Regions from separate parts of the Rhodobacter lacus genome, predicted to be linked through region 2. Evidence: riboswitches for the same ligand, from Rfam matches in the RefSeq annotation. Region 2 holds a riboswitch; the other holds the start of a gene.

Region 1 (3,392 bases), on a different contig from region 2:
CATCGCGGCGCACATCGACCCGGGCATAGGAAAGTTCATGCCGCACCGTGCCGGTGGTGAGCTCGGCAAAGACACGCGCGCCGCGCAGCTGGCTGTCGGTCCAGTTGTCGGCATCGCCCGTGCTCGCGTCAAAATCGGTCAAGCTGTCCTGCGCCAGCACCGTGGCCCCCAATGTGAGCGTTTCGCTCAGCGCGTGCCGCGCGGAGGCGCTGATCTGGCTGCCGCGGAAGCCATCTTTTTCGCGGCCTGCGGCATGGGCGGAAAAGCCCTCGCTCACCGCGCGGCCAAAGCTGAGCGCAAGCTCGGTGCGCGCGTCCCGGTAGCCGACCGAGGCCGTGCCCGCATAGGTGCCGTAGGTTCCGGCCTCCACGGCCAGAGCCCCGGACCGGCCCTCCGTCTCCGGCCGCCAGGTGGTGACATCGACCACCCCCGCCGCGGCCTCGGAGCCGTAAAGCGCCGATTGCGCACCGCGCAGGATCTCCACCCGAGAGAGGCCGGTCGTGAGCAGCGGACCGAAGTTGTAGGAAAGCTGCGTGGAAGAAGGGTCGGTCACATCAAGCCCGTCGATCCGGGTGCCGAGGTAATAGGCGGGCAGGCCGCGCACGCGCAGCGCGGTCTGCGTGCCGAGGCCCCCGTTCGCGCTGAGCGAAAGGCCCGGCGCGGTGGCGAGCAGGCTCGCAAAAGAGAGCGGCGCGGCCTCCAGATCGGGCGCGGTAAGCACCGTGACGGAAGCGCCGGTCTGGCTCAGCCGCAGGGGCTCGGAGGCGGCGGTGACGGTGACGGTGATGGCGTCAAGCTCGGTCACGCCCGCGTCTTCGGCCAAAGCGGGGGCTGTGCAGGCCAAAAGTGCAAGGGTGACGGCGGTGGGGCGCATCAGATGCGGCATGGGTCTTCCTTTCCGGTCGGGCCAAAGCCCGGAATGAGCGATGTCGCGGAAAGGCATAGGCCCTCCGCAAACGGCGACATGTCACCACTGCGGATCGGGCCGCTTCCATGGCACGCCCCGCGCCCGGAAAGGGTGAACGCTCAAGCAGGTCTCCTGGCTCGCGGGTCTTCGCTCGGTCGGCCTTCCCGGGCTTTGGCCCAGTGGCATGTCGACGTCGCTCACCGCTCACAGTTGCGGGGGCAGCTGCGGCTTGGGCCCGAGGGCCGTTCCGCATTCCCTTTTCATCCGGCTCTCACCGGAACTTGAACGGCGCCAATGAAGAGGAAATCGGCGCGGGCGTCAAGCGCGCCTGCCGCGTCAGATTGGCCGCGAGCGACACCAAGGCGGTTGACAGGACCCGCCGGCACGCCCATGGTTTCGGGGCCCAGGCCCTGCGGAGCGTTCCGCAGGCGCAAGAGGGAAGCCGGTGCAACTCCGGCGCTGCCCCCGCAACTGTAAGCGGCGAGCCTTCTGCCAAACCACTGGCCCTCTCGGGCCGGGAAGGGGCAAAAAGGCGCGTGAGCCGCAAGCCAGGAGACCTGCCGGGCCACAAGACCATCCCGGGCGGCGGGCCCGGAGGCATGGATGCGTGCGCGCCTGTGCACGCCCTGCCCCTGTCCGCTTTCCGGCCCGAGCAGGCGCCCGCAGGAGAGAGCCATGGAGCCGAAAGACACCACCACCAACACGGCCTTCAAGGGCTTCACCAATGAGGCGTGCCCGTTCCTGCCCTGTCATCCGGGGGTGAAACGCGCCTTCAACTGCCTGTTTTGCTATTGCCCCCTCATCGCCTATGAATGCCCCGGCCCCTACCAGACGTATACGGACCGCAACGGGCTGACGCGCAAGGATTGTTCGGCCTGCACCCTGCCCCATGACGGCTATGAGCAATCCTGGAACTTCATCCAGAAATGGCTCGAATATCCGCAGGTCTGGTCCGGCCAGCCGCAGAGCGATCCGCCCACGCCACGGCCCCGCCCGCCGCAGCCCGCCGCCGCAGCCGCCGCGGTTCCGGGCCATATCAAGGTTGAGGATGATGGCTGACGGCGCCCCCCATCGCTGCGCCCCGCCGCAGCCGCAGCGGCTCGTTGAGGCGCGCCCCTGTGCGCTTTGCGGCGGCCCCTGCGCGCCCGGCCTCGCCTTTCTGCGCCACCTCGCCCGCGCGCTCGATGCGGTGGCGGCGAGTGGCGCCTTGCCCGAGGATTTCGAGATCTCGGGCAAGGCGGAATTGCGCTGCGCCGACCGGCTTTGCCCGGTGATCTGGCACGCCGGGCAAAGCTTCTGCCGGGTCGAAAGCGCGGAGACCCCCGCGGTGCCGGTCGTGCTGGAAACGCGGGCGCAGGCGCTGAACTAGCGCGCCGCGCCGGCCTCAAGGCTCTGGATCGCGGTGAACCCCTCGAATCGCGGCGCTCCGCTATGGAGCTTGCGGCTCTGGCCCGCGCCCGCATGCGCGGCCCGGAACTGCTCCGACGTGGTCCAGTTGCGGAAGTGTTCCTCGCTTTCCCAAACCGTATGCGAGGCATAAAGCCGGGTGCCGTCTTCCGCCTCGGGGCCGCGCAGCATGTGGAAGGCAACAAAGCCGGGCAGCTCGTTGAGGCGGCTTTCGCGCCCCAGCCAAAGCGCCTCGAAGGCTTCGGCATTCTCAAGCGGCACAGTGAATCGGTTCATGGCAAGAAACATCAGGGCGTTCCATATCTGAGAGGGGGAAGGCTGGCGCAAGGCGGGCTGTCCCCAGAGCTTAGCGCAGGCCCACCGCCCGGCAAGAGATCAAATCCCTCCGGCAAAGTGCATTTCAAATCTTGACTTATTCACTCATCTATTGAACATCTGCGGCAACCGCATGCCAGCAGCCTGCCAGCGAGCACAGAACGCTTGATCTGGGAGATCTCCATGCGCCATGCGCCGCGGCTTCGGGCCGCCCTTCTCGTTTGCACTGCCCTCACCTTGCCGGCTGCACCTGCACAGGCGCAAAACCTTGATGCGCCGCTCTACCTCGGCCAGATCGTGATCGGTTATGCCGAGGATGGCACACCGATTTTTGCGGGCGAGAACGCCACCCATCTGGGCGAGCAGGATCTGCGCGGCGCCACTTCCACCACCGATCTTGACGGGCTCCTGCGCCAGCAGACCTCCGTGTTCACCCAGAAGGATCCGGGCAACCCCGGCGTGTCGGTCAATATTCGTGGCTTTGAGGGATCGGGGCGGGTGGCGATGTCGGTCGATGGCGTGCCGCAAACCTACCGCCTCTCGGGCCATGCCGCGCAAGGCTATGTTTTCGTAGATGAAAACCTGCTCTCCGGGGTCGATATCACACGCGGCCCGGTGACTGCGCTGGGCGGCTCCGGCTTTGCCGGTGCGGCGGATTTCCGCACGCTCGACGTGGGCGACGTGCTGACCGGCGCGGCGAACCAGGGCGGCATGCTGCGCCTTGAGCAAACCGACAACGGCCACACCAGCTCCGGCATGGCCG
Region 2 (3,392 bases):
GGGGTCATAAAAGCCCCAGTCCGGCAGGCGTTTGTCGCCCGGAACGGGCGGGGCATAAAGGCCCGAGGCAAGCGCAAGCTGCGCCAGCGCCGCCTGTGCGGCGACCGCACCGCCCGCGTCGCACAGCTCTTTCAGGCGCCGGAGCGTCGAGACCGGGAGGGTGGAAAGCGCGTCGAGCCGTTCATCATCGCGGCCATCGGCGGGCAGCACCGCAAGCGCAATCCCCTTGCGGCGGCACAGATCCTGCACCGAGGCGAGCCCATAGGGCCAGTAAGCCTCGCCGCCGATCAGCCGGATGAGAATGCCTTTCGCGCCCGAAAGCGTGTTCTCGACATAGGTATCGACCGAGATCGGGTGGCGCAGCGCCACCAGATTGGCAAGCCGCAACGCGGGAAGCCCCCCCGCCGCGCGCTTCCAGCCTGCCGCAAAAGCCCCAAGGTCGCTGTCGGAGAAGGACAGCGCCACGAGGTCTGCCGGGCGCTGACCAAGATCGGTCGGCACCTCGGTTTCCTCAAGCCCGTGGCTTTCGCGAAAGACGACATGCATCAGGCGGCAACCCCGGTCATCAGCAGCGCGCGGATCGCGTCTTCGTTCACGTCGTCATGCTCGGCAATGACAACGAGCGCGGAGCGACGCGGCCGCTCGCCCCAGGGCTGGTCATATTGATGGCGCACCCGCTCGCCCACGGCCTGCACCAAAAGCCGCATCGGCTTGCCCGCCACCGCAACATGGCCCTTCACCCGCAGGATATTGTGCTCCCGCGCGAGCCGCTCGATGGCCGCCACCAGCGCGGCGGGATCGGCGATTTCGGGCAGATCAATCACCACCGTGTCGAAATCGTCATGCTCATGCTCGCCGTGATCGTCGTGGTGGCTGGGGCGCGCGGCAAGGTCATCCTCGGCGGCAGCATTGATGCCGAGCACCACGAGCGGGTCGATCACGCCTTCGACCATCGGCAGAATGGGCAGCTTGCGCGGCGCCTCCGCCTCGATCGCGGCGCGCGCGGCGGCAAGCCCCGCCTCCCCCGCGAGATCGGCCTTGGACAGGAGCACGAGATCGGCGCAGGCGATCTGATCCTCGAACACTTCGGAGAGCGGCGTTTCGTGGTCGATGCTGTCATCGGCCTGCCGTTGCGCATCGACCGCGGCCTCGTCGGGGGCAAAGCGGCCTGCCGCCACCGCCTCGGCATCGGCCACGGCAATCACGCCATCGACCGTGATTTTCGAGCGGATCGCGGGCCAGTCGAAGGCCTTCAGGAGCGGTTTGGGCAGCGCCAGACCCGAGGTCTCGATCAGGATATGGTCCGGGCGGTTGGGCCGCGCCATCAAAGCCTCGATGGTCGGGATGAACTCATCGGCGACGGTGCAGCAGATGCAGCCGTTGGCCAGCTCGACAATGTTCTCGTCGGGGCAATTTTCGTCGGCGCATTGGCGCAAGATCTCGCCGTCCACGCCCACCGTGCCGAATTCGTTCACCAGCACGGCAAGCGTGCGCCCGCCGGGGTTGGCCATCAGGTGGCGAATGAGCGTGGTTTTTCCCGCGCCCAGAAAGCCGGTGATCACGGTAACGGGGATTTTGGTCAGGTCCGACATGGGCTACTCCTCGGGGGTCAACGCTGGGGGCGGGATGCGCGCAAGGCTCTGCTTGCGGAAGATTTCGGGCCGCGCGCGCCAGGGCACGAGCCCGTCGGCGCTTTGCGCGTAAAGCGCGGCGCCCTCAAGCACGGTCGCGGCATCTGCGGGGCCAAGCCGGCCATAGACATAGGACCATTTGCCGGGCGCGGAGAGCGCGACAGAACAGCCCTGCGTGCAGGCCGACAGGCATTCCACGGGAACGATCCGCACCCCGTCCGGGCACGGCAGATCGGCGAGCGCGGCATGAAGCGCCGCGCCGGGGCGGATTTCGTCCTCCGGCGCCTCGCCCGCGCGCCGGCAGGTGGTGCAGACATGTAGCGTGGCGACCATTCGCCCCTCCCCGATGCCTCTTGCGAGGCCTTCCCTGAGGCTTGGGGGATCGCCCGAAGACGGGCCTTGGGCCCGTCCTCCGGTCGCGGCACACCCCGTCCGCCCGAACGCATGCGCTGGCAGGTCTCCCGGCTTGCGGATGCGAGGGAAATCCCTCACGGTCGCCCCTCCTTCCCGGCCCCCTCTCGGGTCTGCCAGTGGTGCGGAGCGCCCTCTCCGGTCACGGTCGCGGGGGCGGCTGCGTTCGGCTTTTTGCGCCTGAGCGTCGCAAAGCCTGTCGCATTCCCTCTTCGCCTGTCATAGGACAGAAACCAGCGCCGCTCCTGAGTGGGCGAGAGATAGTGCATTGTCAAGCAGGAGGCCGCCGCAATGACGCCCGAAACCGACCCCGCCCCGCCGCATGACACCGAGGGCACGCCCGAAGATCTGGTGCGCCATGCCGCGAAAATGGCCAAGAAGAAGGCCTCGCGCGACAAGATCATGGCGGGGAAATCCGGGGAAAAGGGGCTTGTGATTGTCCACACCGGATCGGGCAAGGGCAAAAGCTCGGCCGGGTTCGGGATGATCCTGCGCTGCATCGCGCATGAGATGCCCTGCGCGGTGGTGCAGTTCATCAAGGGCGCCTGGGATACCGGCGAGCGGCGCCTGCTCACCGAGCATTTCGGCGCGCTGTGCCAGTTTTATGCGATGGGCGAGGGCTTCACCTGGGAAACGCAGGACCGCGAGCGCGACGTGGCGGCGGCGCGCGCGGGATGGGAGAAGGCGAAGGCGTTGATCCGCGATCCGCAGATCCGCATGGTGCTTCTGGACGAGATCAACATCGCGCTGCGCTACGATTACCTCGATCTGGCCGAGGTGCTGGCGTTTTTGCGCGACGAAAAACCGGAAATGACCCATGTCGTGCTCACCGGCCGCAACGCCGCGCCCGAGCTGATCGAGGCGGCCGATCTGGTGACCGAGATGGGTCCGATCAAACATCCGTTCCGTGCCGGCATCAAAGGCCAGCCGGGGGTCGAGTTCTGAGCCGAAGGCCGGGGGCGCTGCCCCCGGACCCCCGGGATATTTGGGGCAAGATGAAAGACCACGTTAAGAATCTGTTAACCATGTGCGCGCAGGCTGAAAGAACGGTACAGGGAGGGATCCCGATGACCGTGCAAGGTGAAAGCGCCGCGCCCTCCCTGCCTTGGCAGGCCTGGGTGCGGTGCCGCGCCTCTTTTGCCGATGCGGCTTTCAGCTTGCTCTTAAATATCCCCGCCGGAGGCTCCCGCGGCGGCAACAGGCGCGGAGGCCGGGCATGAGCGCGATCATGATCCAGGGCGCGGGCTCGAATGTCGGCAAGTCGATGCTGGTGGCGGGGCTGTGCCGCGCAGCGCGGCGGCGGGGCTTTTCGGTTGCGCCGTTCAAGCCGCAGAACATGTCCAACAATGC

Evidence for each region. Region 2 has a riboswitch for cobalamin ahead of ACFSM0_RS16720 (DUF1636 family protein). Riboswitches for the same ligand answer to the same signal wherever they lie in the genome.
Region 1: another riboswitch for cobalamin. It lies ahead of ACFSM0_RS06755 (cysteine-rich small domain-containing protein); the one in region 2 lies ahead of ACFSM0_RS16720 (DUF1636 family protein).

What each region holds. Positions count from the first base shown of each region.
Region 1 is NZ_JBHUIX010000005.1:350,849-354,240, forward strand. Features, by position in the region: gene ACFSM0_RS06750 (TonB-dependent receptor plug domain-containing protein) at 1-886, opposite strand, end outside; cobalamin riboswitch at 1,013-1,207, opposite strand; cobalamin riboswitch at 1,295-1,486, shown strand; gene ACFSM0_RS06755 (cysteine-rich small domain-containing protein) at 1,583-1,966, shown strand; gene ACFSM0_RS06760 (hypothetical protein) at 1,959-2,276, shown strand; gene hmuQ (heme-degrading protein HmuQ) at 2,273-2,602, opposite strand; gene ACFSM0_RS06770 (TonB-dependent receptor domain-containing protein) at 2,813-3,392, shown strand, end outside.
Region 2 is NZ_JBHUIX010000019.1:31,600-34,991, forward strand. Features, by position in the region: gene cobN (cobaltochelatase subunit CobN) at 1-546, opposite strand, end outside; gene cobW (cobalamin biosynthesis protein CobW) at 546-1,592, opposite strand; gene ACFSM0_RS16720 (DUF1636 family protein) at 1,596-1,964, opposite strand; cobalamin riboswitch at 2,066-2,295, opposite strand; gene cobO (cob(I)yrinic acid a,c-diamide adenosyltransferase) at 2,334-2,987, shown strand; gene ACFSM0_RS16730 (cobyric acid synthase) at 3,259-3,392, shown strand, end outside.